One region of the Lichenicola cladoniae genome, then DNA from elsewhere that is predicted to be linked to it. Evidence: predicted binding sites of a transcription regulator. Region 1 holds the regulator's gene; the other holds the start of a gene.

Region 1 (15,788 bases):
GCCTGGTGCAGGGGCGGATCTACCGTCCCGACGTGGCGACCCGGGCGCTGGGCGGGTTCTTCCGCGAAGGCAACCTGCAGGCGTTGCGCGAGATCGCGCTGCGTCGTGCCGCCCAGCACGTCGATGCCGGCCTGCTCGACTACATGCGGCTGAACGCGATCGACGGACCCTGGCCGGCCGGCGACCGCGTGCTGGCCCTGGTTGGGCCGGAGGCCGGAGAACCGGTGCTCCGCGAGGCCAAGCGTCTTGCCGACGCGCTGCATGCGCCGTGGCTGGCGCTGCATGTGGAGCCGGCCGGCGAGGTACCGCAATCGACGCAGGCGGTGTCGCGCATCATGGCGCTGGCAGCCGAGCTTGGCGCGGAGACCGAAATCCGCGCGGTCCGGAGCGCGCGGGAAGGGATCGTCGGCATCGCCCTGGACGTGGCGCACGACCGCAACGTGACGCAGATCGTGGTCGGCCGCATGCAGCAGCGCACCCTGCTGCGCCGGATGGTGGCTGGACGCTGCCTGCGTGGAAACCTCGCGGCCACGCTGCTGTCCCGGGCTCCCGAGCACGCGGTGCATGTGGTGCCGACCGGCGCACCCGCCCTGCGCCGTTTCGGCCTCCGGGCAAGCCTGCCGGACGGATGGCAGCCATGGGTGGTGTCCTCCCTGCTGGTGGCGTGCACCCTGGTTCTGGCCGAGATGCTGCGTGGCCTGATCGAGCCGGACGCGCTCGGGATGCTTTTCCTGGCCTCGGTGGTCGGCGCGGCGGCGCTCTATGGGCTGGCGGTGGCGCTCTGCACCGCGCTGGTGTCGTTCCTGGCGTGGAACTTCTTTTTCATCCGGCCCCTGTACCAGTTCACCATCGACGAGCCGCGCGACCTGATGGCGATCGTCGTGTTCGGTACGGTCGCCGGCGCCACCGGCCTGGTCGCCAGCCGCCTTGGCGCCTCGGCCCGCGCGGCGCAGGGCCGGATCGAGGGATTGCGGCGGATCGGGGCGTTCTCGCGTGCTCTCGGCGGTCCGGTCACCGAGAACGAGCTGCAGGACGAGATTGCGCGTCAGGCAGCCTCGATCGCGGCCCGCGCCATGGTCCTGGCCGGACGGGACATCGATGGCGAGCTGGATATCCGGGCCGCGGTACCGCCGGCGGACACCATGGACGAGGGGTCCTGGGCCGCGGCGCTCTGGGCCTGGCGCCATGGCGAACCGGCCGGCCGCGGCACCGCGACGCTGCCCTCGGCTCCCTGGCGTTTCCTGCCGATCGGGATCGCCGGTGCCGGCCCTGAAGCGGGCACCAGCGGATTGCGTGGATTGCTGGCGGTGCAGCCGGCCACGGCGCTCGATGCGCCGGCCCTCCAGGCGCTGCAGGCCCTGGCCGACCAGGCGGCGGTGGCGCTGGAGCGGGTGCGGCTGGTGCGTGGAGCCGCGGACGCGACGGCGCGCAACGAGACCCAGAAGCTACGGACCGCGCTGCTGAACTCGCTGTCGCACGACCTGCGCACCCCGCTGACCGGCATACGCGGCTCGGCCGAGACACTTCGCACCGCGTGGAGCCGTCTGACCCCCGACACGCGCGACGACCTGCTGCTGGCAATCGAGGAGGATACGCTGCGGATGACCCGCTTCCTGGCCAATATCACCGACATGACCCGGCTCGAAAGCGGGGCCGTGGTGCCGAAGCTGGTTCGCGTGGACCCACAGGGCGTGGTGCAGGATGCGATCGCGCGCTTCGAAGGTCCGGGCCTGGTTGCGATCAGCAAGCTCGGCATGGTGCCGGCGGTGCTGGCCGATCCGCTGCTGCTGGAACAGGTCGTGTTCAACGTGCTGGACAACGCGCTGAAATATTCCCCTACGCCGGCGCCGGGGCCCGCACCGGGCACCGCCTCGGTCCAGGTCGTGCTGGCACTGGAGGCGGGCAACGTCGTCATCCGGATCGCCGACGCCGGGTCGGGTATTCCGGAAGCCGACCTGCCGAATGTATTCGACAGCTTCTACCGGTCCCAGCACGGCGACCGGGTGGTGCCGGGCACCGGGCTCGGGCTTGCGATCGCGCGCGGCCTGATCGAGGTGATGGGCGGGAGCATCTCGGCAAGCAGCCCGGTGCCGGCGGGCGTGCCGGGCATCGTGTCCGGCATCGGGCGCGGCACGCTGGTCTCCATCGTCATGCCGGCGATACGATGAACGCCAACGATACCGCGCTGGTGCTGATCGTCGATGACGAGAAGCAGATCCACCGCTTCCTGCGGCCTGCCCTCGAGGCGGTCGGCTATCGCACCCTGTCGGCATTCGACGGAGCGGAAGGGCTGCGTCTCGCAGCTTCGCAGACACCCGATATCGTCCTGCTCGATCTCGGGCTGCCGGACATGGACGGCAGGATCTTGCTCGTCCGGCTACGCGCCTTCTCGCAGGTGCCGATCATCGTCCTGTCGGCGCGCGATCGCGAGGCGGAGAAGGTGGCATCGCTGGATGCGGGTGCCGACGACTATGTCGAAAAGCCGTTCGGCCTCGGAGAGCTGCTGGCGCGGCTGCGGGTGGTGCTGCGGCGGCATGAACAGCCGCCGGATACCAGGCAGGACGAAACGCTCGCCTGCGGGCCCATCACGCTCGACCCGGGCCGTCACGAAGTGCGGGTGGATGGCGAGAAGGTCACGCTCAGTCCGCGCGAATACCAATTGCTGGCGATGATGATGCGCCATGCCGACAAGGTGCTGACCCACCGGCAATTGCTGACCGCGTTATGGGGACCGGCGCACGGCGCCAACGTGCAGTATCTTCGCGTCTATATCGGCCAGCTCAGGCACAAGCTCGGATCGGCGGTCGCCAAGATGATCGCGACGGAACCCAATGTCGGCTACCGGCTGATCTGCGTGCCGGCCTGAACCAGGCGACGGGCACGACGGAGACTGTGCAGAGCCTATCGAGCGGTCTGTCCTCCGGCGCCGTCGATGCTGAACCGCGGGCGTCCCTTGTCGATCGACAGGCCCAGCCCGCGGTATCTGACCAGGTAGCGGATGCAGACCATCGCGGCGCCCAGCCCGGACGCGGCACCGATTGCCAAAGCCCAGCGCGGACCGAAGCGGTCGGCCACCCAGCCGACGATCGGCGCCCCGATCGGTGTGCCGCCGAGTGCCACCGCAAGCAGGATCGCCATCACCCGGCCGCGCATGGCGGGTTCGGTCGCGAGCTGGACGGTGCTGCTCGCGGTGGTGGTGAGAGTTTGTGCGGATATCCCGATGATCAGCAAAGCGAGGCCGAACAGCCAGTAGCTCGGCATGCACGCGGCCAATACGAAACCGAGGCCGAACACCGCAGCGCCGACGAACAGGAACGCCACATGCGGTTGCGCGCGTTTCGCGGCGAGCAATGCGCCGATCACCGATCCGACCGCCATCATCGAGGTGAGCAGGCCGTAACGGCCGGCGCCGACATGAAACACCGTGACCGACATCGTTGAAATGAAGATCGGAAAATTCAGCCCGAACGTTCCGATCAGGAACAGCATCAGCAGGATCGCGCGCAGATCGTGCCGTTTCCAGACGTAGCGGAACCCCTCGGTGAAGCTCCCGGGCGTACGGGCCGCTCTGATGTTGGCGTGCAGGCCAGCGGTCCGGATGATGCCGAGCGACGCCAGCACGGCGATGTACGTGGCTGCGTTGATCACGAAGATCCAGCCGGAGCCGACGACCGCGATCAGCAGGCCGGCGATGGCCGGGCCGATCATTCGCGCCGCGTTGAACGACGTCGAGTTCAGCGCCACCGCGTTCGGCAGGTCGGTGTCGCCGACGAGCTCGGATACGAACGTCTGGCGCGCCGGCAGGTCGATCGCCGTCACGCAGCCGAGCAGGAACGCGAAGACATACACGTGCCACAGCCGGACCAGCCCGGTCACGGTGAGGATGCCGAGCCCGAGTGCCAGCAGTCCCAGGGTCGCCTGGGTCACCATCAGCAGCCGTCGACGATCGAAATGATCGGCGGCGAACCCGGACAGCGGCAGCAGGAGCAGTTGCGGCCCGAACTGCAGCGCCATGACGATGCCGACCGCGGTCGCGTTCCTGTGCGTCAGCTGGGTGAGCACCAGCCAGTCCTGTGCGGTGCGCTGCATCCACGTCCCGATGTTGGACACCAGTGCGCCACCGGCCCAGACCCGGTAGTTGAAGCCCGCCAGCGAGCGGAACATGCCTGTCGGCGTCGTCTCCGGCGGGCCCTTCGCCTTTGCAGCCGGCGTGGTCACACGGCAACCTTGTCGAGCAGGGCGATGATCTCGGCGGCGGTGCCGGTCTCGCCGAGCCGCGGGAAGATCCGGGTGACGCTGTTATCGTGCGCGTCGATGTTCCGGTCGGTCATCGCGTCGACCGCGAGCGTGACGTTGAAGCCGTTCTCGCTGGCATGACGTGCGGTCGATTCCACTCCGATGCTGGTGGCAACGCCGGCGATCACCAGTTGGGTGACGCCGAGGCCGTTCAGGTAGTCGGCAAGTCCCGTGCCGGTAAAGGCACCCCAGGTCCGCTTGGTCACCAGGTGATCGCCCGGTTGCCGGTTCAGTTCCGGAACAAGCTCGGTCCACCCGGCCGGAAGCTGTCCGATCCGCGGCGGCTGTTCGGTGCGGCCCGGTGCCCCTCCGGCGACATTCACCAGTACGACCGGCCGGCCGTGACGGCGGAAAGCGGCAGCCAATGCGGCGGCCCGCTCGATGACCGGGCCGACCGGATGGGCCGCGGGAAGGCTGACGATGCCTGTCTGGAGGTCGATGACGATCAGTGCGCAAGCGAGGTCGAGTGTCGTTACGGGCATCGGATGCTTGGCCTCCATTGGAACAACGGTCGATCAGGAATCGACGATCCTGTTGAGCAGCACGACGACCTTTGCGAGGTCCTGCTGTTCGTGCGCGGTGAGGGTGTTCCGGATGGCGCCGGCGAGCCAGTCCTGCCGCGCCGCCCGGTCCGCCTCGATCCACTCGATGCAGGCGGGCGTGGCGGACAGGATCGTCTGCCGGCGGTCATTCGGGTCCGGCGTTCCGCTGATCAGCCCCGCCACCTCCAGGACCGAGATGTTGGCGCCCATCGATTGGGGCCGCATGCCCTCGGCTCGGGCGAGGGTGGTTACCGTTGCCGGGCCGTCACGTTCCAGTCGGCTGAGCACCAGCGCCTGCGAGACAGTCAGGTCGCCGAAATGCGTCTGCCCCCGCAGGCGCCGCTTCATCCGGCCGACCAGCACACGAAGCTCGGTCGCCAGCCTGCCGGCGCTCTGGATGTCCGGATCGCCCGGCTGCTCGTTCATGCACGCAGCCTAGCAGATCTGAAGGTGAACTACCAAGTCTTTCTTCGTATCTGGACGCGGGACTGTGCCGGTCGCGCCCTTGTTGCGGGGCCAGAGGCGCCGATCAGGGAGCCGCTTCCCGCGTGATGAGGGCGCGCTTGCGCTCGATGCCCCACGCATAACCTGACAGGGCCCCATCGCTGCGCACCACCCGGTGGCAGGGAATGGCGACCGCGATGGCGTTTGCGGCACATGCGCCCGCCACTGCGCGGACGGACCCGGGCGATCCGATCTTCGCAGCAAGTTCGGTGTAGGAGATCGTGCATCCCGCCGGGATCCCGCGCAGCGCCTGCCAGACACGCTGCTGAAAGGCGGTTCCTCGCACATCGAGCGGAAGACCGAGACCCAGGCTGGGCATTTCCACAAAGCCCACCACCTGCGCCACGAGCTGCTCGTAATCCCGGTCATCACCGATAAGGCGCGCATTGGGAAAGCGATCCTGCAGATTCTCGGCCAGCGCATCGGGTTCGTCCCCGAGCAGGATCGAGACGACGCCCTGTTTGCTGGACGCCACCAGGACGGCGCCGAGCGAGGACTGACCGATCGCGAAACAAATGTCCTCGTGCTGTCCTCCCGCTTTATAACGCGCCGGCGTCATGCCGATCATGCTCGTCGACTGCGCGTAGAACCGCCCGCTCGAGTTGAAGCCGGAACCATGGATCGCCTCGGTGATGCTGCGATCGCCGTGCAGCCCTTCGCGAACCCGGCTGGCCCGGTGGCCGACAGCATAGGCCTTGGGGGTCAGGCCGGTGAGCGTCTTGAAGAGCCGATGGAAATAGCCGGCGCTGAGGCCGACCGCGCCGGCCAGTTCTGTGAGCGAGGGAAGCTCGTCGCTCTGCTCGATCAGACGGCAGGCCTTGGCGACGATCGCCGCATTCCCCGCCTCGGCCGACGGGCCGTCGGGATTGCAGCGCCTGCAGGCACGACACCCGGTCGCGCGTGCGGCGTCGAGTGTGTCGTGCAAACCGACATTCTCGGGCTTGGCCGCACGCGACGGGCAGGACGGGCGGCAGTAGATGCCGGTGGTGGCCACCGAATACCAGAACTCGCCATCGGCGGTCCTGTCGCGCGCCAGCACGCGTCGCCAGCGCGGGTCGGTCGTCGTTTCCACGGTCATGTCCATGATCGGTCCCTCATCGGCCAGCATGTCACGACCCTGGCCGACATGTCCTGACAGGACATCCCGGTTCCTGCTTTCAAATCCAATTACCCCGGCGTGGAGACGATGGTGAACGGACCGGCGGATAATCCGGTCGTCTATTTTGCAGAACATCGGCCGGCACACTGGATGATCGGATTGCCGACGGGGGATGGCGATTACGACGTCGATACCTGAACATGACCATCATCCGGATCGATCCCGGCGGCGCTCCCAAAGCTGCTTTCGGCATCTTCCTGCCGGCAAAGCCGTTCCTGGCTCTGCGGGCCTTGATGCGATCCTTACGTGAAGGTCCCCTGATCCATATCGAAGTTTTACGTGGCACGCGCGACGTTCGGCTGTGCGGCGTCCAGTCCGGACTCCGCACAGGCTATCGAGGGTGCTCATGCTCATTCAAGGCAAGTTTCGTCCGCCGGTCCCGCGTCCGGCCGTGTCTCCGGATGAAGCGGCCCACGCGTATGACGTGGCAGGGCGGAGCTACCGCGACTACGCCGACGGCGATACCGACGGACTCTTCGACTTCTCCAGCCGCTACAGCTTCGCCGACCGGCAGATCTGGCATCGTCTCGACGCCGTGCTGGTGGGCATGGCGGCCGAGGGGCGTCGGAGCGTCAGTATTCTGGATGTCGGCTGCGGGCCGGGAACCTGGCTGCAGCGGATCATCATCCGGGCCGGCAATCTCGGGTTTACGCGGATCACCGCCCGGGGCTTCGACATATCGCCGGCGATGATCGAACTGGCGCTCTCCGGGACTAGGGCCGCCGCATCGACCCTGGCACCGGGCCAGGTGCGCCTGTCGATCCAGCTCGGTGACGCGTGCCGGGAGCTGCAGGAGCCGGACCGTTCCGCCGATCTCTGCCTGTGCCTGTATGGCGTTCTCAATCACCTCCCGCGCGAGGCGCTGCCCGAGCTTGCATCCGAACTGGTCCGGGTCACGGCGCGCGAACTCTTCGTGACGGTGCGTGCAGCGGGCAGCCTGCCGACGATCTACGTCGACAGTCTCGATCGGGCCCGCGACTTCCGGCAGGACAACGACGCCGACCGCATGGAAATCGACCTGCTCGACGGGCGGCATCTGAGTTTCCGCTCGCACCTGTTCCGGGCCGCCGACCTGCGGGCGCTGTTCGCACCGCATGTTCCGGCCCCGTGCCTGACCGGCCTGGACCTGTTCCACAGCCGGTTTGCAACCGATCCGAGATGGAACCCCGACGCGCTGGCGACCGAGCCGGTGTTCGCGGAGCGACTCGCGCGGCTGGAGCAGTTCTGTTCGTCGGATCCGGGTTTCATCGACCGCGCCGCCCACATCATGCTGCAGGCGAGCATCGGGGCGGTTCAGCCCAGCAGCCGGCCGATGACGCGGGCGGTATAATCAACGACGGGGATGATCCGCCCGTAATTCAGCCGTTGCGGGCCGATCACCCCGATCGCACCGACGATGCGATTGGCCTCGTTGCGGGCAGGGGCCACCACCATAGAGATGCCGGACGCACCGAACAGCCCGCTCTCGGCGCCGATGAAGATGCGCACCCCGTCGCTCTGCTCGGCGAGGTCCAGCAGCCGCAGCATGGTCTCCTGCGTCTCCAGCCGGTCGAACAGCGCCTGGATCGTCGAGAGCCGCTCGATCTGCGTCACGTCCGACAGCAGCTTGGACTGCCCGCGCAGGAACAGCGCGCCACCGCGACCCTCGCCGCCCCATATGGCGAGGCCGGATTCGACGACACCCGCGGCGACCTGGTCCAGCTCGGTCTGGTTGGCGGCCATCTCGTCATCGACGTTCCGGCGCAACTCGGCGAGCGACAGCCCGCGCAGCCTGGCATTGAGGTAGTTGCCGGCTTCCACCAGCGACGAGGGCAGGATGCCGGCCGGGGTCTCGATCACCCGGTTCTCGACTTGGCCGTCGGTGCCGACAAGGATCACCAGGGCACGCCCCGAACCCAGCGCCACGAACTCGATATGCTTGATCTGGCCGTCGCTCTTCGGCGCGAGCACCAGGCCGGCGGCCGAGGACAGGCCGGACAGCATCGCCGATGCATCGGCCAGCGTGTCCTGCAGCGAGCGACCGCGCGTTTCAAGCGTGCGGACGATCGTCTCGCGCTCGTCGTCGGTCAGGCTGCCGAACTGCAGCAGTCCGTCGACGAACAGGCGCATGCCCTTCTCGGTCGGCATCCGTCCGGCGGAGGTATGCGGCGCGAACAGCAGGCCCGCTTCGGTCAGGTCGGCCATCACGTTGCGGATGGTCGCCGGCGAGAGCGGCTGGGGCAGGCGCCGTGACAGGGTGCGGCTGCCGACCGGATCACCGGTCTCGACATATTGCTCGACGATCTCGCGCAGAATTGATGCCGCACGCGGGTCAAGTCCGGGTGGCAGCGGCGACCGCGGCGGTATCAGTCGATCGATCATGCAAGCTCCACGCCGTACAAGGTAGGAACCTGGGTGCTGCAACACAACAGAAACCGGCTCCGGCCGGTCTGGCGCGTGCGAGGCCGGCCGGGCTATCAGCCGGCACCAGTTGAGAAGGACACCTCCCGCATGCGCCCATCAGGCCGCGCACCCGACGCGATCCGCAGCGTCTCGATCGAGCCCGGTTTTTCATATCATGCCGAGGGCTCGGTGCTCATCCGGATGGGACGCACCGAGGTGCTGTGCGCAGCCAGTGTCGAATCACGCGTGCCGCCGTTCATGCGCGGCCAGGGGCTGGGCTGGGTCACCGCCGAATACGGCATGCTGCCGCGTGCCACCCATTCCCGTGGCGAGCGCGAGGCGGCGCGTGGCAAGCAGTCCGGCCGCACCCAGGAGATCCAGCGGCTGATCGGCCGGTCGTTGCGGGCGGTGGTCGACCGCAAGGCGATGGGCGAGATGAGCATCACCGTCGATTGCGACGTCCTGAATGCCGATGGCGGCACACGCTGCGCCGCGATCACCGGCGCCTGGGTTGCCCTCAGCCTGGCCTTCAACACCCTGGTGGCCAAGCGCGTCATGGCGACGGTACCGCTCACCGGGCAGGTAGCGGGCATTTCCTGTGGCCTGACCGACCTGGGTGCCGTGCTCGACCTGGATTATGCCGAGGACCGCAACGCCCATGCCGACGCCAACTTCGTGCTGACCGAGACCGGCGGCATCGTCGAGATCCAGGCCACCGCGGAGCAGGCGCCGTTCAGCGAAGCCCAGCTGCACGAACTCATGCGCCTGGCCCGGCTTGGAACCGGGACGCTGTTCGAAGCTCAACGCGCTGCAATTAGCGGCGCCCTTGCGAAGGTTGCCAGCCGATGAACGAGACCTTGCCGACACTCTCGAAGGGCGACCGGCTGGTGCTGGCCAGCCACAACCGGGGCAAGCTTGCCGAGTTCGACGCGATGCTCGCCGGCCACGGCATTACCCTGGTGTCGGCGGCGGACCTGGACCTGCCCGAGCCGGAGGAGACCGAGGACAGCTTCGAGGGCAATGCGCGGCTCAAGGCCCATGCCGCCGCGCGTGCGTCGGGCCTGCCCGCCCTGGCGGACGATTCCGGCTTCTGCGTCACCGCCCTCGATGGCGCGCCCGGGATCTATTCCGCGCGCTGGGCCGGGCCGGCTAAGGATTTCGGGGTGGCGATGCAGCGGGTCCATGACGAGGGCGGTGCCGCCCTGCTCACCGATCCGCATGCCTGGTTCGTGTCGGTGCTGTGCCTGGCGATGCCGGACGGGCGCGAGGCGGTGTTCGAGGGACACATCAACGGACAGTTCGTCTGGCCGCCGCGTGGCACCGGTGGGCATGGCTACGATCCGGTGTTCATGCCGAACGGCGATGGCCGCAGCTTCGCCGAGATGCTGGAGGCCGAAAAGAACGCGATCAGCCACCGTGCGCGGGCATTCGCGCTGTTCAGCGACGCCTGCCTCCCACCCGCCTGAACGGGTGCTCGCCGGTCGCCTCAGCGACCGGTGAGGATCCGCTCCATCAACTGCTTCACGGTCGGGATGAAGCCGTTCGAGTAGAATGGGTCGGTGCCGAAGCGATAGGCATTGTGGCCGCTGAACATCAGGTTCTGCTCGGTCGCCTCGATGTCGTCGTCGGCGGCGTGGCTGATGCTCTGCAGCGTCTTCTGGATGCAGAACGAGCGCGGGTCGGCCTTGTGCCCGTTGCTGTAGCTCGGAGCCTTCTGGCTCCAGCTCGAGAACCGGCACTCGGACAGGCACCCCATGCAGGCCGCCTGGTCGGCGGTGATCTGCGCCGTCTGGGCCTTGGTATCGAAAACCAGGGTCGAGTCCGGTGTGCGGAGCGCCTCGACATAGCCTTCGTGCTCCCAGGCCTGGGCTCGGACCAGATCCGGCTGGGTCAGGTAGACCAGCCGGCGGCCACCGATATAGTAAGGCGCCACGTGATCGCCGACCGGGTCGGCACTGAACGCCACCTGGCGCTCGCTGCGGCCACGCAGCTCCCGCAGGAAGTCGTTGCTGACCGCGGACGAATAGAAACCGGTCGGGCTGAACTTGTTGAGGTAGATGTCGCCTTCCTGGAGATGCAGCAGCCGCTGCTTCCAGGCGCTCGGGATCGGGCTTTCCCGGGTCAGCAGCGGGCGGGTTCCGAACTGGAACGCGATCGGGCCGAGATCGGGATTGTCGATCCAGTCCTCCCACTCCTCGAGCCACCAGACGCCGCCCGCCATGATGATCGGGGTGTCGTTGAGGCCGAAGGTGCGCATCAGCCGGCGCAATTCGAGCACGCGGGCGAACGGCGCTTCCGGCTTGTCCGGCGATTCGCTGTTCGACAGGCCGTTATGGCCGCCGGCGAGCCAGGGATCCTCGTAGACGACGGCGCCGAGCAGTTCCGCGGTCTTGGAATAGGCCCGCTTCCACAACGCGCTGAAGGCGCGGGCGGAGGACACGATCGGGTAGTAGTGGATGCCGTAGCGCGCCGCGATGTCGGACAGGCGATAGGGCATGCCGGCGCCGCAGGTGAGGCCCTGGATCAGTCCGCGCGCTCCTTCGAGCACCCCGGTGATGACCCGTTCGGCGGCACCCATCTCCCACAGGATGTTGGCGTGTACCCGGCCCTGGCCGTCGGCGAGCTCGTGCGCCTGCTGGGCCTGGCTGATGCCGCCGGCGATGGCGAAGTTCACCATCTCTTCATGGCGGTCGCGACGCGTCCGGCCGGTATAGATCTGGGGGACGACACGGCCGTCGGAATCGTAGCTGTCGGCGTTGACGACGCTGATGGTGCCGGCACCTCCGGACGCCGCCCAGTGACCGGAACAGATCCCGGTGGAGACCGAAACGCCCTTGCCGCCTTCGACCAGTGGGAGGAGCTCGGTTCCGCCCATCCGGATCGCATTGATCGTCTTCATCGCCAGCCGTCGTCGCCTTCAACGCTTGATCCGGCACCAAGACGATGCCGTGTCGTTGCTCAGATTGCAGGCCCGGCCCGAACTCGCAAGAGCCGGACCGGTATGCTCGTCAGTCCGCCGCGTCAGTGCGACGTTCCGGACGCGGGCCACGCGGCCTGTCCTCACGCCGACCTTCGGGACGACCACCGCCCTCGTCGTCACGTCCGCCGCTCTTGCCGCCGACCGCATCGGTGATGTCCGCACCGGTTGCCTGGTCGACCACACGCATGGACAGCTTCACTTTGCCACGATCGTCGAAGCCCATGACCTTCACCTTCACGGCATCGCCGACCGAGACCACGTCTGCGGTCTTGGCAACTCGGCCCTGGGCCAGCTCGGAGATGTGCACGAGACCGTCGCGGGCGCCGAGGAAGTTCACGAACGCACCGAAATCGGCGGTCTTGACCACCTTGCCGACATAGATCGCACCGAGCTCCGGCTCGGCCACGATACCGCGGATGCGGTCGATCGCCTTCTGCGCCTGCTCGTCGGACGAGGCGGCGATCTTGATGGTGCCGTCGTCGCCGATGTCGATCTTGGCGCCGGAGAACTCGACGATCTCGCGGATCACCTTGCCGCCGGTGCCGATGACGTCGCGGATCTTTTCCTTCGGCACGTTGATCACGGTGATCTTCGGGGCCGTGGCGGACACGCCGGTACGGTTCTCGGTCAGCGCCTTGGCCATCTCGCCGAGGATGTGCAGGCGGCCGTCACGCGCCTGCTCGAGCGCGATCTTCATGATCTCGGGCGTGATCGAGGTGATCTTGATGTCCATCTGCAGGGCGGTGATGCCCGCTTCCGAACCGGCCACCTTGAAGTCCATGTCGCCCAGGTGATCCTCGTCGCCGAGGATGTCGGACAGCACCGCGAAGCCGCGATCTTCCTTGATCAGGCCCATGGCGATGCCGGCCACCGGACGGACGAGCGGAACGCCCGCATCCATCAGCGCCAGGCTGGTGCCGCAGACCGTCGCCATCGAGGACGAGCCGTTGCTCTCGGTGATCTCGGACACGACGCGAACCGTGTACGGGAACACTTCCTTGGTGGGCAGCAGCGGATGGATGGCACGCCATGCCAGCTTGCCATGGCCGATCTCGCGACGACCCGGGGACCCCATGCGCCCAGCTTCGCCAACCGAGTAGGGAGGGAAGTTGTAGTGCAGCATGAAGTTGGAGCGGTACTCGCCCTCGAGCGCGTCGATGATCTGCTCGTCCTGGCCGGTGCCGAGCGTGGTGACGACCAGCGCCTGGGTCTCGCCGCGGGTGAACAGCGCCGAGCCGTGCGCGCGCGGCAGGATGCCGACCTCGGACACGATCGGGCGCACGGTCTTGGTGTCGCGGCCATCGATGCGCAGGCCGGTGTCGAGCACGGAGCCGCGGACGATGTCGGCCTCGAGCTCCTTCAGCAGCGGCTTGGCCTTGTCGGCATCCAGGCCCTCGGCCTTCAGCGCGTCGAGAACGACCTTCTTGGCAGCGCCGACCTTCTCGGTGCGGGCCTGCTTGACGCGCTCCAGGTAGGCGCTGGCGATGCTCTCGCGGCCCAGCGTGTCGATGCGGGCCTTGAGGGTGGTCTCGGCCTCGGTCGGCTCGGCGAGCGTCCAGGGCGTCTTCGCGGAATGCTCGGCAAGCGCGATGATGGCCTCGATGACCGGCTGGAACGCGGCATGGCCGAACGTCACGGCGCCGAGCATGACTTCCTCGGACAGCTCGTGCGCCTCGCTCTCGACCATCAGCACGCCTTCGGTGGTGCCGGCGAGCACCAGGTCGAGCTGGCCTTCCTTGGCTTCCGCCAGGGTCGGGTTCAGCACGTAATGGCCGTTGGCATAGCCGACGCGGCAACCGGCGATCGGGCCGAAGAAGGGAATGCCGGACAGGGTCAGGGCGGCCGAACAGCCGATCATGGCGACGATCGCCGGATCGTTCTCGAGGTCATGGCTGAGCACGGTCGCCACGACCTGGACCTCGTTGCGGAAATTATGCGGGAACAGCGGGCGCAGCGGCCTGTCGATCAGGCGCGAATTCAGTACCTCCGCCTCGGACGGACGGCCCTCGCGCTTGAAGAAGCCGCCCGGGATCTTGCCGGCGGCGAACGCCTTTTCCTGGTAGTTCACGGTGAGCGGGAAGAAGTCCTGGCCCGGCTTCACCGACTTGGCGCCGACCGCGGTGCACAGGACGATGGTGTCGCCGTAATAGACCATGACGGCGCCGTCGGCCTGGCGGGCGATCTTGCCGGTCTCGAGGCGGAGCGTGCGGCCGCCCCATTCCAGTTCCTTGGCATAAAAATCGAACATGAGCTGTTCCTTGTCTTATTCGGGGGTCTGGCCGGACAAGGCGGGCGGCAGCGTCTCGGACGGCATGGAGGGGGACCCCATGTGGCCTGAAACGCTGTGGACTGTCCCGCCGTTGCCGGCTTGGTGGTTCTGCGGAACGAGGAGGTCCGGAGCGTCGCCCCGGACCTCGCCCGGTTTAGCGACGGAGGCTGAGGCGACCGATCAGTGTCAGGTAGCGCGACTGGTCCTTGCGCTTCAGGTAGTCGAGCAGGCGGCGGCGGCGGCCGACCAGCATCAGCAATCCACGACGCGAATGGAAGTCCTTCGCGTGGATCTTGAGATGCTCGGTCAGGTTGGTGATCCGCTCGCTGAGCAGGGCCACCTGTACTTCGGGCGATCCGGTATCGGTTTCGGCGTTCTTGTAATCGCCGATGAGCGCGGTGCGGCGCTCTGCAGTAATCGACATCGTGGTTCTCCAGGAACGAGGGTTACAGAAGGCGTTCCGGACGCAGCCACCCGTCTTCGAGTCGGCAGAGCCCGATCACGCGCCCCCCGTCCATGGCCCGTGCCACCCCGCCAGCGGGGTCTGCAGAGTCAGGAATCCGGCCCATCAACTCGACCAGGCTGATTGCCTGGCCGTGCGAGAGGCTTGCCGCTTCACTTGAGGTCAAGGCCAGCGCCGGGATGTCGGCCAGCGCGGTCGCAACCGGCAGCAGCAGCTCCGGTGAGGCAGGCGCGTTGTCCTCGCTCGACAGTATCTTGTCCAGGGAAATCGCGTCCTTCTCCAGGAACGGCCCCACCCGCAACCGCCGCAATGCCGACACATGCCCGACCGTGCCGCAGGCAACCGACAGGTCGCGGGCGAGCGAACGCATATAGACGCCCTTGCCGGACTGGACCTCGAATACCGCCGTATCGGCGTCGATCCGCTCGATCAGCTCGAACCGGTCGACGCGGGCCGGCCTCGGCTCCAGCACCGGCGGGCGACCCTCGCGCGCCATGTCATAGGCCCGCTCGCCGGCCACCTTGATGGCGGAGAAGATCGGCGGGATCTGCATGATGTCGCCCTGGAACGCACTCAGCGCCGCACGGAACTGCTCGTCGGTCGGCCGCACCTCGGAGGTGGCGATCACCTGTCCGTCGGCATCGTCGGTATCGCGTGCCTCGCCGATCCGCAGCGTGAAATGATACAGCTTGGTGCCGTCCATGATGTACGGGACCGTCTTGGTCGCCGCGCCGAACGCCACCGGCAGCAGCCCGGTCGCCAGAGGGTCCAGCGTGCCGCCATGACCTGCCTTCTGCGCATCGAAGCCGCGCCGGACGCGGTTCACCACGTCGGTCGAGGTCATGCCGGCCGGCTTGTCGACGATCAGCCACCCGTCTAGGGCGCGTCCGCGCTTGCGTCGCATCAGTCCAGTCGCCTCAAAGTCTGCCCGTCCGCGGCCCGTCCGCGGGGGAGGCAGGCTTTAGACGAGGGGACCCGCCGGAGCAAACCGGCCCGTGCCGCTCCGCTAGAGAAAGTCGCGCAGCAGCGGCACCAGCGGCTTGTCGGCGTCCGGCATGCTGTAGCTGTCCAGCGCCTCCGAGGTCACCCAGGCCAGGGTCTGGCCCTCGTGCGCAACCGGCATGCCCTTCCAGCGACGGCACACATACAGCGGCATCAGCAGATGGAAATCCTCGTAGGCGTGGCTGGCAAAG
Region 2 (15,788 bases), 890 kb from region 1:
CGCCGCGCGGGCTGGCGTTGGCACTGGGACTGGAGCCGGACGAGATCGGCGATGCCGACGCGTCGCTGCTGCCGGAACTGGCCTCGATGCTGCTCGAGCGGGCGAGCCAGCTCGACCATACCGCGTCGGGGCCTGAGATCCGTGCGCTGGTGCTACGCATGCGGCAGGCGGGCTGGAGCTGGGGACCGGTGCTGTGCGAGCGGCTGGGCATCGGCACGATGCTGCCGCCGGAAGCGATGCAGCCGGTCGACGCGATGCGGGTGTGGCGACGACTGCCGAAATGGGAAGAGACCGCACCTCGTCCGGCCCCGGGGCAGCGAGAGGTGGCGCCGCAGGAGGCTCGTGCCCGCCTGACCACGCTGCTGGGTCCCGACGCGGAACAGCGGGTCGGCCAGGCCGACTATGCCGATGCGGCGGCGGCGGCGTTCGCGCCGAGGCTGATGCGCGGCGACCCGCGGCTGGTGCTGGCCGAGGCCGGGACCGGGACCGGCAAGACGCTCGGATATGTGGCGCCGGCCAGTCTGTGGGCGGAGCGGAATGGCGGCACGGTCTGGATCAGCACGTACACGAGGCACCTGCAGCGCCAGATCGAGACCGAGCTGAAGCGGTTGCATCCCGATGCGGCCACGCGGCGCCGGAAGGTGGTGCTGCGCAAGGGACGCGAGAACTATCTGTGCCTGCTGAACCTGGAGGAGGCGGTGAACGCCACCGCCGCCAACAGCCGGGGCGCGGCGCCGTCGTCGATCATCCCGCTATCGCTGCTGGTGCGCTGGGCCGGGTCGACCACCGACGGCGACGTGGCGGGCGGCGACCTGCCCGGCTGGTTCGCGGAGCTGTTCGGCCACGGGACCACCGCCGGGCTCGCGGACCGTCGCGGCGAGTGCATCCATGGCGCCTGCCCGCACTACACGCGCTGCTACATCGAGCACGGGATCAGGCGCGCGCGTGACGCCGACCTGGTGGTGGCGAACCATGCGCTGGTGATGGCGCAGGCGGCTTGGCACAGCCGGTTCGGCGACACCGCCGACGAGGATGCGGTGCCGACCCGCTACGTGTTCGACGAGGGCCATCACCTGATGGAGGCGGCCGACAGCGCCTTCTCGGCCGAGCTGTCCGGGCTGGAGGCGGCGGAGCTGCGGCGCTGGCTGCTCGGCGCCGAGGGCAGCCGGTCGCGGGCGCGCGGGCTTCGTCGACGGCTGGACGAACTGGTGGTCGGGCAGCCGGACCTGGAAACGCCGATGGAGACGGCGCTGATGGCGGCGCGTGCACTGCCGGCGCCGGGCTGGTCGATGCGGATGTCCGACGAGACGCGGCCGCTGCTGCAGGGTCCGGAAACGCTGGATGCGGGGATCGCCGAGGCATCCAACCCGACCGAGGCGCTGCTGCATCTGTTGCGGCAGCAGGTGCTGGCGCGGGCCGGCACGCGCGGCGAGGCGTTCGGGGCGATGGAGTGCGACCTGCAGCCGGTGTCCGAGGAGCTGGGCGAAGCCGCGTCCCGGCTCGAGCGGGCGCTGGTGCGGATCGCGGAGCCGCTGACCACGCTGGTCAACCGGCTGCTGGCCAAGCTGGAGGAAGAGGCGGACACGCTCGATACGGCGACGCGTGGGCGCATCGAGGCGGCGACCCGCACGATCCGCAGGCGGGCGATCTCGCGGCTGGAAGCCTGGATCGCGATGCTGCGTGCGGTGTCGGAACCGGATGCGGCGGACGACAATAGTGTCGGACCCCGGAGCCACGTGATGTTCCTGCGGCTGGAGAAACGGTTCGCCGGGCCGCGCAATGCGCAGGGGAACCAGGGCGCCGGCGAACGGGATGTCGGGCTGCACCGGCACTGGCTCGACCCGACGCTGCCGTTCGCGGCGGCGGTGGCGGCACCCGCGCATGGTTTGCTGGTGACGTCGGCGACGTTGCGCGACGAGCCGGGAGCCGGACAGTTCGGCGCGCAGGAGGATGCGGACGAGGCGTGGGCCAGTGCCGAGGCGCGGGTCGGCGCGACTCACCTGCCCTCGCCTGCGCTGCGGGCGGCGTTGGCAAGTCCGTTCGACTATGCGCGCCAGACCCGGGCGCTGATCGTGACCGACGTGGCACATGACGATATCGGGGCACTGGCGGCAGCGTATCGCGCGTTGTTCCTGGCGTCCGGAGGTGGCGGGCTCGGGCTGTTCACCGCCATCAGCCGACTGCGCCAGGTGCATGAGCGGCTGGCCGTGCCGCTGGAGGAAGCCGGCATCCCGCTGTTCGCGCAGCACATGGATGCGATGGACAATGCCACGCTGGTGGACGTGTTCCGCACCGAACAGGATAGCTGCCTGCTTGGCACCGACGCGATGCGCGACGGCGTGGACGTGCCCGGTCGGGCACTGCGGCTGGTGGTGTTCGAGCGGGTGCCGTGGCCGAGGCCGGACATCCTGCATCGCGAGCGCCGGATCCACCTCTCCGGCGGCGCGCCGACCGCCTATGACGACCGGATCGCGCGGCTGCGGCTGCGACAGGCGTTCGGCCGGCTGATCCGGACCGCGACGGACCAGGGGGTGTTCGTGCTGCTCGACCGCCGCACCCCGACCCGGCTGTTCTCGGCTTTCCCGAACGGAGTGGTGGCGCGACGCGTCGGGCTGGCCGAGGCGGTGGCGGAAACCCGGGAGTTCCTGTCGGCGCAGGCGCTAACGCACGCGCAGGTGCGTTGAGGGCTGTCGCACGTGGTTCGATGAAAGCCGGATCCTGTCCGGAGGCTGATGTAGTGCCCAAGGTTGAGCGAAGGAAAGACCGATGAAGATCAAGTTCTATGCCCATGCCAGCTTCCGCTTCGAGGCGGACGGCATCGCCGTTATCACCGACCCCTATACGCCGGGAAAGAGCGGGTTCGAACCGATCAACGAGGCAGCCGATCTGGTGATCATGAGCTCGCGGACGGATGATTTTCATTCCGATCCGAGCCATATCGAAGGCAGCCCGACGCTCGTGAACGCCCTGGAATTGCCGTCCGAGGGGGCTGTGGTCTGCGGCATCCCGATCCGCGGCTTCGAAGCCTACGAGAGCAGGACGTTCGACTTCCAGGCCGAACGTGGCCGGGATGCGGATGCCAACGCCCTGTATCACTTCACCCTGGGTGGGCTGAGGGTGCTTCACATGGGCGACCTGGGTAATCCGGTCGATCCGGCACAGCTCGCAGCGCTTGCCGGCCAGGTGGACATCCTGCTGGCCCTGACCGGGGAGCACGCCACCATCGCACTCGACGATCTGGCCGTGGCGATCGATGCCATCCGGCCGCGCATCGTGATCCCGATGCATTACTGGCACGAACGCGGCGTGCTGAAGATCGAGAAGGTGGATCAGTTCGTGAAGCGATATCCGGCCGAGCAGGTGACGCTGCTGGAGACGTCCGAATTCGAGATCACGCCGGAAACGCTGCCATCTGCGGGTGAGATGCGCGTGGTCGTGTTGCAGCAGGCCCGATAGGCGAGCAAGCGACCAGGCGAGGGTGATCTGGTTGCCGGCATGTCTCGGAACCGGCTGTCCGGAGGAGGCGTCGGTGGGTCCGGTCCTCGTTCGGGATCCGGCAAGTGCGATGATCCTGGCTTGAGGAACACAGTCCGTCTCCGCCGACCCTCGTCATATCGGACCAGTCTCGGTCCGACGACGGCGAGCTGCACGAGCCGAATTATCGAGAACATCGAAGGCGCGACTGGAACCCCTATCCCGGATCGCCGGCACCGTTGAAGCAGTGCCGCGATCGGGCGGGCTAGGCCAGGATGCCGGTCAGCCGGCGCTGGCCGACCTTTCCGGGTCAGTCGAGAGGTTTGAGATTGGTGGCGGCTGCCTTGCCGCGCTCCATCACGATCTCGTAGCCGACCTTCTGGCCCTCGTTCAGACCGCGCAGGCCGGCGGCCTGGACCGCGGTGATATGGACGAAGACGTCCTTGCCGCCGTCATCGGGCATGATGAAGCCGAAACCCTTTGTGGTGTTGAACCACTTCACTGAACCGATCGCCATGTCGGTTTATCCTTCTCGCCGCCAGGCCGGTGCGCCGTAATCCGTCCGCTCCGAAGCCCACGCTGGAGATGATGGTGCGGCACCGGCCTATTTCGTTATGGGGGCAGAAAGGTTCCGTGGTGTCAATCATTTCGACGATGCTGCGCAGGACGCGAAAAGGGGCGGCCCTTTGCAGGACCGCCCCTTCCGGTAAGCGACTTTTAAGGCGCTGACGCGTCTTAGAAGTCCATGTCGCCCATGCCGCCGCCCGGAGGTCCGCCAGCGGGGGCCTTCTTCTCGGGCTTGTCGGCAATCATCGCCTCGGTGGTGACGAGCAGGCCTGCGACCGAGGCCGCATCCTGCAGTGCCGTCCGGACGACCTTGGTCGGGTCGATGATGCCGGCCGCGACGAGGTTCTTGTATTCGCCGAGCTGTGCGTCGAAGCCGAACGCGTACTCGGGGTTCTCAAGGACCTTGCCGGCGATCACGGCGCCGTCTTCGCCCGCGTTTTCCGCAATCTGGCGGAGCGGGGTCTGGATCGCCTTGCGGATGATCTCGATGCCGAACTTCTCATCCTCGTTGGCCGGGATCAGGTTGGCGAGCTCGAGCGAAGCGCGGGCGAGTGCCGTGCCGCCGCCGGGAACAATGCCTTCCTCAACCGCAGCGCGGGTCGCATGCAGCGCGTCGTCGACGCGATCCTTGCGCTCCTTCACTTCGACCTCGGTGGAGCCGCCGACGCGAATGACCGCGACGCCGCCTGCCAGCTTGGCCAAACGCTCCTGCAGCTTCTCGCGGTCGTAGTCCGAGGTGGTCTCCTCGATCTGCGCACGGATCTGGCTGCAACGACCCTGGATGTCGGCTTTCTCGCCAACGCCCTCGATGATGGTCGTGTTTTCCTTCTCGATGTGAATCTTCTTGGCGCGACCCAGCATGGCGAGGGAAACGGTCTCGAGCTTGATGCCGAGATCTTCGCTGATGACCTGACCACCGGTCAGGATCGCGATATCCTCGAGCATCGCCTTTCGACGATCGCCGAAGCCCGGTGCCTTGACGGCAGCGATCTTCAGGCCGCCACGCAGCTTGTTGACGACGAGGGTCGCCAGCGCTTCGCCATCGACGTCTTCGGCGATGATGAGCAGCGGACGGCCGGACTGCACGACGCTCTCGAGCAGCGGCAGCATCGGCTGAAGCGACGAGAGCTTCTTCTCGTGGATCAGGATGTACGGCTGATCGAGATCAGCAATCATCTTCTCGGCGTTGGTGATGAAGTACGGGGAGATATACCCGCGATCGAACTGCATGCCCTCGACGACATCGAGCTCGGTCTGGATGCCCTTGGCTTCCTCGACGGTGATGACACCCTCGTTGCCGACCTTCTGCATCGCACGGCTGATCATCTCGCCGATCTCGGTCTCGCCATTGGCGGAGATCGTGCCGACCTGTGCGGTCTCTTCCGGCGTGGTGATCTTCTTGGTGTTCTTCTCGAGTTCCTTGACCACGTGAGCCACGGCCTTGTCGATGCCGCGCTTGAGACCCATCGGGTTCATGCCGGCGGCAACGGCCTTCAGGCCCTCGCGGACGATCGACTGTGCGAGAACGGTGGCGGTGGTGGTGCCATCGCCTGCAACGTCGTTGGTCTTCGAGGCCACTTCACGCACCATCTGTGCGCCCATGTTCTCGAACTTGTCGGAAAGCTCGATTTCCTTGGCGACCGTCACACCGTCCTTGGTGATGCGGGGCGCGCCGAAGCTCTTGTCGATGACGACATTGCGGCCCTTCGGACCGAGCGTCACCTTCACGGCGTCTGCAAGAATGTCGACGCCGCGCAGCATGCGCTGGCGGGCTTCGCTACCGAAGCGAACGTCTTTAGCAGCCATGTTCAATTCTCCTTTGGAGCAAAACGATCAGAGAGCGTGTCGAAAAGACCAGGCCTGAGATCAGGCGGCCTGCTCGATGACGCCCATGATGTCGCTCTCTTTCATGATCAGCAGCTCTTCGCCGTCGATCTTGACTTCGGTGCCCGACCACTTGCCGAACAGGATGCGGTCGCCTGCCTTGACGTCCAGGGCGACGATAGCGCCCTGCTCGTTACGGGCGCCGGCGCCGACGGCAATGATCTCGCCTTCCATCGGCTTCTCTTTGGCAGTGTCGGGGATGATGATGCCGCCCGCGGTCTTCTCTTCGCCGGTGATGCGCTTAACGACGACGCGGTCGTGCAGTGGACGGAACTTCGCCATAGCGGTTCGCTCCTCAAAGCGTTGGCGGCGCCCCTCTAGAGGCGACGTCGCCGGTTGTTGTGCGTCCGGGCTTCGAGCCGACCACGGTAACCGCGGTTGGCACTCGGGGCCCGGGAGTGCCAAACGCGATGTAGGCGCTGCCATGGAGTGTGTCAAGAAATTGGCAGCACTCTCGGGTATAGAGTGCCAATCCGTTGATCTCGCATGCTTTTTTGTTGCGAACCAGGCCCTGGACCAGCCAGGATCGACGGAGCGTCACGTACTGTTCACGCATCCGACGCTTATCGGAGGTGCCATGTCGCTGTCTCTGCAGCTGAAGGACTACCGGCTGACCACGGCCGAAATCCTCTACCGCCTGCCCGACCATCCCGCCGTGCTGCAAAGCTATATCTGGCAGGAACTGGACATCGCCCCAGCCTATCCGGTGCTGCACAAGTTCCTTGGATTCTGGGAACGCAAGATCGAGGGACGACTGCATTCGGTCAGGGTCGGTTCGCTCGACCTGGTTGCCTCGGCGCGGGTGCGCTTGCCGGGACTGGTCCTCACTCTCCAGTAGCGACGGGGTCCGGGTCGATCCGGGCGCCATCGAGCAAGGCCTTGCCGCGCGCTGCGTCGGCCTCGTCCCGGGCTATTTGGGCGGGCGTGCGGCCGAAGCGGCTGCGATTGTCGGCCGCCTGCTGCGCGTCCTGCTTGCGGGCGCGCTGTCGACGGTGGGTTCTCAGATTGACGATATCGCCCATGCCGCAACCTGCCATGGAACGGCGAGACCAATCCAGCGGCCGGGCTAGTTCACGGCGGGCATGGATGCGGGTGCGGGCCCGTCGCCGCACGCGGCCAGATAGGATGCTGCCTGCGCGCTTCCGGATATCGACTTGGACCAGGACTGTGCAAGCGGCGTGACGAGGACCGTCATCGACCGGGACGTCCCCAGTTTTTCGAGCAGCGCGATGCCCTGCGACTGGGGCAACTCACCGTTGAGTTCGTCGCCGGACGCGTTGGCGAGGGCCGACAGATCGACCGTGCGCGTCCGCAACGTTACGGTTGGCGTCGCCCGGCGCTGGAATGCTCAGCCGTCGTTCCCGAGACTGAACCCGACAGTGTCGGCCCCGGGGCCGGTGGCCGCGAGCATGATGATCATGGCGTGACCCGGCCCACTGATCGGGACGGTGCAACCGATGCCTCGCATGCTGATCCAGTCGCCCATGCGGACGCGATCGGGGGCGGGTACGCGTTCCGGCAGAGCGGAGGCATGCTGGCGTGCGCAGACGAACACCTGATCGAGCTTGGGTCCGACCCGGTCCAGGGCGACGTCGAACCCGGTATGCAGCACATCGTCCAGCGACACATGCATCGTCGTGTTCCGCATCAGCAGCGAGTTCAGCCTGGCGAGGGCGGCGGGACCGCTGAAGTCGGCCAGGACCGCATGGTTTCCGATGCCTGTGCGCGTCCTGACGCCTGCATCTGATCGGACGGTCCAATCCCGGGTGTGAAGGTGATGGTCCAGTGCAGCCACGTCGGCGTACGGTACGACCATCTCGACTGTGTCACCGCGACAAAGAGTTCCTTCGGCCGGACCGGCGCGTACTCCACCGCGATCGTGGCACCGGCGCGGGCAGCATCCTCGTGCGCCCGTCCGGAATAGACGCGGCACGCTACCTTCGACGGCGAAACGGCGACGCCAGGGGGTGCCTTGAAGTCCGTGGCCGCACCATCATCGCCAGAAGCGGCGGCACCCGCGGGTGCAAAGGCGGTCGCGCAGGCGAGCATCACGGCGGCCAATCGGGTTCGGAAAGGCTTCATCGCGGCGGAGCGCTCCGGGCACGGTCGGTCGAAAGCTGACCAGTCGGATACAGTCGGCGACTGCTTGACGCCGCGCGCGCTGTTGTTGCAACGACTCGGTCCAGTGCGAGTGTCTGCCGGCAGGTTGTCCGGCCTGCTGTCACCTAAACGCCACGTTGCGGTGAACGACGCGTTTCGATATCGAACCGGACGATGCAACCGTCGTTGTGACGGCGCGAAGTTCAATTACGAGGGGACGTTACACATGCTCGGCACTATTCTCCTGATCATCCTGATCCTGCTGGTCATCGGTGCGCTGCCGACCTGGGGCTACAGCGGCCAGTGGGGTTATTTCCCCTCAGGTGGCCTCGGGCTGGTCCTGCTGGTCGTGATCATCCTGCTGGTGCTCGGCCGGATCTGATCCCGGTCCAAGCGAAAGCGGCCGGACCATATCGGGTCCGGCCGTTATCCTTCAGGTTCGATCCAGCACGCGGCCGGCGATGACGGTCAGCCGGCTCACCATCTCAGGATCGCGCGCCGCCGGCGCGGTCATGACGGCGTGTTCCAGGGCGCGGTCGCACCCGGCCCAGCAGGGGTCGCGACCCTGGCCCAGCACCGGGATGACGGCGCGGATCAGGTTCCGTGCGTTCTCGGCGTTCGACATCATGACACCGACCACCTCCTCGACCGTCACCGCGTCGTGGCCCTCGCGCCAGCAATCATAGTCGGTCACCATCGCCACGGTGGCGTAACAAATCTCGGCTTCGCGGGCGAGCTTGGCTTCCGGCATGTTGGTCATGCCGACCACCGAGCAGCCCCAACTCCGGTACAGGTTGCTCTCGGCACGCGTCGAGAATTGCGGGCCTTCCATGACGATGTAGGTGCCGCCGCGGGTGACCGGCAGGCCGAGCCCGCGCGCGCTGGTCTCCAGCACGTCCCCGATGCGCGGGCAGAGCGGGTCGGCGACCGAGACGTGGGCGACCAGGCCGGTGCCGAAGAAGCTCTTCTCCCGCGCGAAGGTGCGGTCGATGAACTGGTCGATCACCACGAAATGGCCGGGCGGCAACTCCTCCTTCAGGCTGCCGACGGCGGACAGCGAGACGATGTCGGTGACGCCGGACTGCTTCATCGCCGAGATGTTGGCGCGGTAGTTCAGCTCGGATGGCGGGATCGGGTGCCCGCGTCCGTGGCGCGGCAGGAACACGCAGCGCACGCCGTCGAGACGGCCGAACAGCAGCGCGTCGGAGGGCGCGCCCCAGGGGGTTTCGACCCGGCGCCATTCCTTATCTTCCAGGCCCTCGATGTCGTAGAGGCCGGAGCCGCCGATCAGGCCGATGACAGGCTCGATGAGTTCGTTCGCTTCAACCGACATTCGACCAGATCCGACGCTTGAGGAAAAACAACAGCCCGATCAGCAGGGCCACGTAGAGCACGACACTGGCGCCGACCCGGCGGCGCTGGTCGAGATGCGGTTGCGCCGCCCACCCGAGGAAGGTGGCGACGTCGTGCGCCATCTGCGGCACGGTCGCCTTGATGCCGTTGGTGAAGGCGACCTGCCCGGCATGCAGTGGTGGCGGCATGGCGATCTGCTGCAGGGGGGCGGCGATGTTGTAGTAGCTGCCCGGCGATAGGGCGAGGCCGGCGGGCGGCGGGCGATAGCCGGTCAGCAGGCTCTCGATATACCGCTCGTGGCCGGGCAGCGTCAGAGCAAGCCGCGACATGTCCGGGGGGAGCGCACCGTTATTGGCGGTGCGGGCGGCGGCATCGTTTGGGAACGGCGACGGCAAATGGTCGTCGGGACGGCCGGCGCGACGGACCGGTTGGCCCTCGGCATCGACGCCGTCGAGCCGGGTGTGGGCGGCGGCGAGCGTGGCGATCTGCTCGTGATCCAGGCCGAGCCCGGCGAGGTCGGTGTAGGTGACCTGTTTCATCGAGTGGCAGGCGCTGCAGACCTGGGCATAGACGGCATAGCCGCGCTGGGCGCTGGCGAGGTCGGTGGCCCGGGCCACTAACGGTGCGGCGATGGCGACTGCCAGCGGGAGGAACAAGCGACGCATCAGCGCGCGCCGCCGGCGATGCTGTCGGGTTCCGGCAGGGTACGCTCGAAGCGCGGCAGCAGCGGCAGCACCACCAGGAAATGGATGAACCAGTAGAGCGCGGCGAGCCGGCTGATTGCCAGCCATAGTCCCTCGGGGCGCTTCAGGCCGGCGATGCCGAGCAGCACGAAGGACAGCAGCAACAGCGGCATCAACCAGCGATAGATCGGGCGGTAGCGCGCGCTGCGCACCGGCGAGCGGTCCAGCCAGGGGATCGCGAACAGCACCAGGATGCTGCCGACCGCCAGCACCAGGCCGCCGAGCTTGGAAGGCACGGCGCGCAGGATCGCGTAGAACGGCGCGAAGTACCATTCCGGCGAGATGTCGGCCGGCGTGCTGAGCGGATTGGCCTCGACATAGTTGTCGGACAGGGTCAGCCAGCCTGGCAGGAAGAACACCAGGATCGCGAACACCAGCACGAACACGGCGAGGCCAAGACCGTCCTTCGTGGTGTAGTACGGATGGAACGGGATGGTGTCGCGCGGGCCCTTCACCTCGACGCCGGTCGGGTTGTTGGAGCCTGTGATGTGCAGGGCCGCCACATGCAGCACCACCACGCCGATCGCGGCGAAGGCCATCACGAAGTGCAGCACATAGATCCGGTGCAGCGAGGCGTCGCCGATGGTCGGGCCGCCCTGCAGCAGCCCGGCCAGCCAGTGGCCGAGCACGGGGATTGCAGAGGCGGCGTTGGTGGCGACCACCAAGCCCCAGTAGGACATCTGGCCCCAGGGCAGGATGTAACCGGCGAATGCGGCGGCCATCACCATCGCCAGCAGCGCCATGCCGGTCAGCCAGAGCACCTCGCGCGGGCTCTTGTAGGAGCCGTAGTACAGGCTGCGCCACGTGTGCACATAGAGCACCGCAAAGAACATCGACACGCCGCCCATGTGGATCGAACGGAGTAGCCAGCCGCTCGGCACCTGGCGGTCGATCGCCTCGACGCTGGCGAAGGCGAGCGAGGTGCTGGCGGTGTAGTGCAGCGCCAGGAAGATGCCGCTGAGCAACAGCACTGCTAGCGCCACCGTGGTGAAAGCGCCGAAATTCCACAGATAGTTGAGGTTGCGCGGCATCGGGTAGGCCACGTATTCGCGGCGGAACCCTGAGATCAGCGGCAGTCGGGCATCGAACCAGTGGGCGATCGGATGCGACGCGGCCGGCAATGCCGAGGTCGGTTCGCGGCCATAGCGGTGCTCGGCGATCTGGTCGTCCGCATCGGCCGGCAGGGCGGCGTCGGGCTGCGCGCCGGGAGCAGGGTCGTCCGGCCGCTGGGCCATGCAGTATTCCTCTAGGCAAGCTGGCCGGTCGGAGCGCGACCGGCACGGGATGTATTATGGTTCGCCGGTCTTCACCAGCAAATGGCATGCCTTCGGGTCGAGCATGCCGGCGCGATCCGATATAAGGGCGCGATGACCAGCACGACCGATGATATCCCGTCCCTGCCCCCGGCCCCTGCCGACACGTCCGGCCGGCCGCCGCACGAGGCGTTGAAATCGGCGGCGCGGGCCTGGTTCGAGGGGCTGCGCGACCGGCTGTGCGACACGTTCGAGGCGATCGAGCGGGAGCAGGACGGGCCGCTGTCGGACCGGCCGCCCGGCACGTTCGAGCGCAAGCCCTGGAGCCGGCTCGAGGACGGCGCCGGCGGTGGCGGGGTGATTGGGCTGATGCGCGGCCGGGTGTTCGAGAAGGTCGGCGTCAACGTCTCGACGGTCGAGGGCGAGTTCAGCCCGGAGTTCCGCAGCCAGATCCCGGGTGCGGAGGAGGATCCGCGCTTCTGGGCGTCCGGGATCAGCCTGGTGGCGCACATGCAGAGCCCGCTGGTGCCGGCCGCGCATTTCAACACGCGCATGCTGATCACCACCAAGGGCTGGTTCGGCGGCGGCGGCGACATCACGCCGATGCGGCCCGAGGCGCAGAAGTCCCAGGCGGACGCGATCCGCTTCCACGACGCGTTCCGGGTGGCCTGCGAGAAGCACGACCCGGACTATTACCCGCGCTTCAAGGAGTGGTGCGACCGGTACTTCTTCCTGCCGCATCGCAACGAGCCGCGCGGACTGGGCGGGATCTTCTATGACCGGTTCTTCAGCGGCGACGCGGACGCGGACTTCGCCTTCACCCGCGATGTCGGCGAGGCGTTTCTCGGGTCCTACCCGGGAATTGTCCGGGATCGCATGCGGCAGGGCTGGAGCGAGGAGGAACGCGAGCATCAGCTCGTCCGCCGCGGGCGCTACGTCGAGTTCAACCTGATCCATGATCGCGGGACCCTGTTCGGGCTGAAAACCGGGGGAAACGTTGAGGCAATCCTGATGAGCCTGCCGCCGGAAGTGCGCTGGCCATGACCGGATTGCGCGATTCCGGGGGCGTCGATCCCATCGCACGATCCAGGGACGCCACATTTGGGACATCGTTTGCGGTGATGTATGACGGTCGGATGAACTGCAAGGCCAACCGTCGTTGACCAGGGTATCTCGGTGACTGTGGACAGCCCGCTTCCGCGTCGGGCACTGCTACTGGGTCTTCCGGCTGCGGCGCTTGCGGCGACGATCGGGTCGCGGGCGGCACGCGCAACCGGCGGCAGGCAGACCGATCCGGTCCAACTGGCGTCCGCGACGTTGGAACAAGGCCCCTCCACTCTCCGCGACCCGACGCTCCTGGTTGCCGGCCCTGCCGATGCCGGACCAGGCTTGTGGGCCAAGCTGCTGGCGCCGCGCCTTGGTGCTGCGATGATGACGCAGTCCGCCCTGTCCGTGTCCGCCACCGGTGGGCGCGACGGCGTGACGGGCGCCAACGCGTTCGAGGCGTTGACCACGCCGGACGGATCCACGGCGATGCTGGTCCCAGGAGCTGCGGCGATCGCCTGGCTCGCGGGAGACCCGAGGGTGCATTTCGATGCCGGACGCTGGGTGCCGGCGCTGGCCAGCCTGTCGTCGGGCGTGCTGGTTGCCAAGGTCGATCCGGCCGGGATTCTGGCCGGGCGGCATCTGCGCGTGGCGGCCTCGACCGCGACCGGGCCGGAACTGCCGGCGCTGCTGGGGCTGTCGATGCTCTCGGCCGAGCCCTCCCCGGTTTTCGGTCTGTCGGAGCCGCAGGATGCGGTGGCGGCGCTGAAGGACGGAAGGGTGGATGCGGTGTTCCTGACCGGCCACGACGTGCCGCAGCGGCTCAAGGTGCTGGTGCGTGCGGGCTACGTGCCGCTGTTCTCGCTGGGCGGCAGCGACGACGATATCGAGGTGCGCGATCCGGCGGTGCCGAACGTGGCGACGTTCGCCGAGCGGTTCCGGCAGCAGAATGCGCGGTCGCCGAGCGGACCGCTGTTCTCGGCCTGGCGCTCGACGGCTGCGGCGGCGCGGCTGGATGTGGCGCTGGTGCTGCCGATGCTCTCACCGGCCACGGTGGTCGCGCGGTGGCGGAGTGCCTGCCAGACGGCACTCGGAGATGTAGGGCTGGTGAGTGCGGCCAAGACCGCGCAAGTCAATCCGGTGCCGGCTCCCGAGTGTGTGCAGGCGCTGGCGCGGATCGGGGCGGACGAGACGACGCAGTTGACGCTGCGGCGGTGGCTGGCAGTCAGGAAGGATTGGCGGCCGGCTTGAGAATCTGGAGGGCCACATGGATAAGGTGTTTCTGCTTAACAGAAGCCACTGCTTACCAGTGAAGCCTGAGGCGACATAACCTGAGGTCGAGAACTTCAGATATCACCCGTAGTGGTTAATGTTGTTTCCCACGTAACAGCGCTCGCGGCTCTTTCAGGCACCTATCCGTCGCTCCTAGGGAATACGCCGCGGGCGTTCTGATTCCCGGCTGGCGTCGCAGGCTCCATCCGTTCCAGCGTGTGAAGCAGCATCGTCATACGCAGGCGCTGGCGAGACGGCCGGCGTGACGGCTCTTCCCCGGCGTCAGTCTCACCATCGGCCGATTCCGTAAATCCATCGAACCGCGTAATTCATAAACCGGTGCAGAACCGGATGAATGTTGTGCGCGTTGTCTCGGGCAAAGGCCTGGCTTCGAGGTAATCGAATTAAAGATTAAAGTTAAACCCGTCTCTACAGGCTTATTGATTGGTAACTTATTACCCTCTCTAAATAAAGATCGACTTGAGCGGCTGTAACGAGATTAATTAGGTATATTGACTGTCTGTAGACTTAGCCGTTCTAAACCCGGGGCGAGAAACATGATATTCATACACTCGAGTTTCCGGACCGGGAGCACCTATATCTGGTCGCACTTACGGAAGCCGCGATCCACTCTAGCCTACTACGAAATATTCCATGAATCCCTGCACCAACTTCGACCCGAAAATATCGGCGGCTGGCGCCCAACTCTCTGGGATTCGAGGCACCCACCGGGATCGCCATATTTTCTCGAATTCCTGCCCTTATTAGAGGCAGGCGGGGGCCTGAACGGGTTTGACCCTTCAATGAGCTATGCGCGGTTCATTCCAGCAGGAGGCTGTGGTGGCCAAGTCAGCAACGCCGAAGTCACTTATATAGGTCGGCTTATACGGCACGCGGAAGCGCGCGGCCGCATTCCAGTATTGACTTCGACGCGAAGCCTCGGCCGTGTACGTGGTCTTAAACGCAGCGCGCCAGGTCTTCATGTTCTGCTGTACCGGAACCTATTTCAGCAATGGTGTTCGATCAGCCAACAGGTGGAGATCGGAAATCCTTACTTTTTCGATCGCCTCCTCGACTGCGTGCGCCTGAGCCGGCACGATCCAATCCTGGATGACCTGCAGAGAGTATTCCCGCTCGACGGGGCATCGATCGAGAAGCCCGATACATTTGCCGTTTTTGCTCTACTGCATCTGCATCTTTATGCGCAATCCGCAGGAGCCGCTGATCTCGTCATAGATCTCAACCGGCTGGAGAGTAATCCTGCGCATCGCCAGACCGTTGAACGGGCTTTTGCCGGGCAGAACGTCGACGTGGATTTTTCCGACGTCAAGAACGCCACCACTTACTCGCGTTGCCCGTTGGGCACGGCCCGGGAGCTGCAAGAGCGGCTCAAGGTCGTCGGTGACATGATCCTCGACCACGCTCCCGATACGGCGGGCCGCGAGTTCGGGGAGACCGTGCTCTCGGACCTGATCGTCGAGTACGATCGCCACGAATTCTATGCGTCGGGTTCGCGGAAAACGTTGGTCGAATTGCTGGAGCTGAGCCTATCGCGCGATCATCTCCGTCAGCAGATGGCTGTCGTTTCGGCGGAACGTGACGCGCTGCAGCAGCAGGGTGACGAAGCCAGGCATCTGATTGCGCAGCTTCAAAACGGTCACAACAATACCCTGGCTGAACTCGAGCAGGTCCACCATCAGTTGGGCGTCGCTGTTGCCGCCTGCACGATCTCGGCCGCGGAGCGTGAGACAGCGCTTCGCGAAACGGACGCGGTCCGGATCGACCGTGACGCGGCCGTCGCAGCATTTGACCGACTGACGATCGAGCGTGACCGGTTGCTGGCATGGCAACAGGGTGAGCGCAACGAGTGGAACGTCGCACGGGCTGACTCCGCGTCCCGGATCACCCGGCTTCACGCCCAACTGGCCGAGCAGGAAGTCGCTGCTCGCGTGATGCAAGATCAGGCCCAGGCTGCTCAGGCAGACCTCCGGGCAGAGCGCGACAGGGCGCTCGCGGGGGCTCGGCTGGCGTCTCTTGAACGCGACGACCAGCAGACCCTCAACCGGGAACTGTATCAAGCCCGGGCCGAGGCTGTGGC

What was found. Region 1 encodes HrcA, which represses chaperone genes, less so after heat shock. Its sites were predicted from a motif close to GTTNGCACTCNCNNNNNGNGAGTGCNAAC; they were not measured.
Region 2: a site for HrcA is predicted at 6,303-6,331, ahead of groES (co-chaperone GroES). Genes of this name have one in related genera too.

What each region holds. Positions count from the first base shown of each region.
Region 1 is NZ_CP053708.1:1,749,366-1,765,153, forward strand. It holds gene HN018_RS08050 (sensor histidine kinase) at 1-2,168, shown strand, start outside; gene HN018_RS08055 (response regulator) at 2,165-2,866, shown strand; gene HN018_RS08060 (MFS transporter) at 2,902-4,218, opposite strand; gene HN018_RS08065 (cysteine hydrolase family protein) at 4,215-4,778, opposite strand; gene HN018_RS08070 (MarR family winged helix-turn-helix transcriptional regulator) at 4,812-5,264, opposite strand; gene ada (bifunctional DNA-binding transcriptional regulator/O6-methylguanine-DNA methyltransferase Ada) at 5,368-6,450, opposite strand; gene HN018_RS08080 (class I SAM-dependent methyltransferase) at 6,848-7,831, shown strand; gene hrcA (heat-inducible transcriptional repressor HrcA) at 7,795-8,862, opposite strand; gene rph (ribonuclease PH) at 8,992-9,732, shown strand; gene rdgB (RdgB/HAM1 family non-canonical purine NTP pyrophosphatase) at 9,729-10,349, shown strand; gene HN018_RS08100 (NAD(P)H-dependent flavin oxidoreductase) at 10,370-11,782, opposite strand; gene pnp (polyribonucleotide nucleotidyltransferase) at 11,892-14,111, opposite strand; gene rpsO (30S ribosomal protein S15) at 14,287-14,556, opposite strand; gene truB (tRNA pseudouridine(55) synthase TruB) at 14,579-15,499, opposite strand; gene mutT (8-oxo-dGTP diphosphatase MutT) at 15,602-15,788, opposite strand, start outside.
Region 2 is NZ_CP053708.1:2,635,085-2,650,872, forward strand. It holds gene HN018_RS12140 (ATP-dependent DNA helicase) at 1-2,684, shown strand, start outside; gene HN018_RS12145 (MBL fold metallo-hydrolase) at 2,767-3,456, shown strand; gene HN018_RS12150 (cold-shock protein) at 3,785-3,991, opposite strand; gene groL (chaperonin GroEL) at 4,210-5,847, opposite strand; gene groES (co-chaperone GroES) at 5,908-6,207, opposite strand; gene HN018_RS12165 (usg protein) at 6,503-6,763, shown strand; gene HN018_RS12170 (DUF4169 family protein) at 6,750-6,947, opposite strand; gene HN018_RS12175 (hypothetical protein) at 6,992-7,240, opposite strand; gene HN018_RS12180 (hypothetical protein) at 7,274-7,741, opposite strand; gene HN018_RS12185 (DUF3309 family protein) at 8,252-8,407, shown strand; gene HN018_RS12190 (S-methyl-5'-thioadenosine phosphorylase) at 8,459-9,358, opposite strand; gene HN018_RS12195 (cytochrome c1) at 9,348-10,043, opposite strand; gene HN018_RS12200 (cytochrome b) at 10,043-11,356, opposite strand; gene hemF (oxygen-dependent coproporphyrinogen oxidase) at 11,489-12,418, shown strand; gene HN018_RS12210 (hypothetical protein) at 12,551-13,669, shown strand; gene HN018_RS12215 (tetratricopeptide repeat protein) at 14,494-15,788, shown strand, end outside.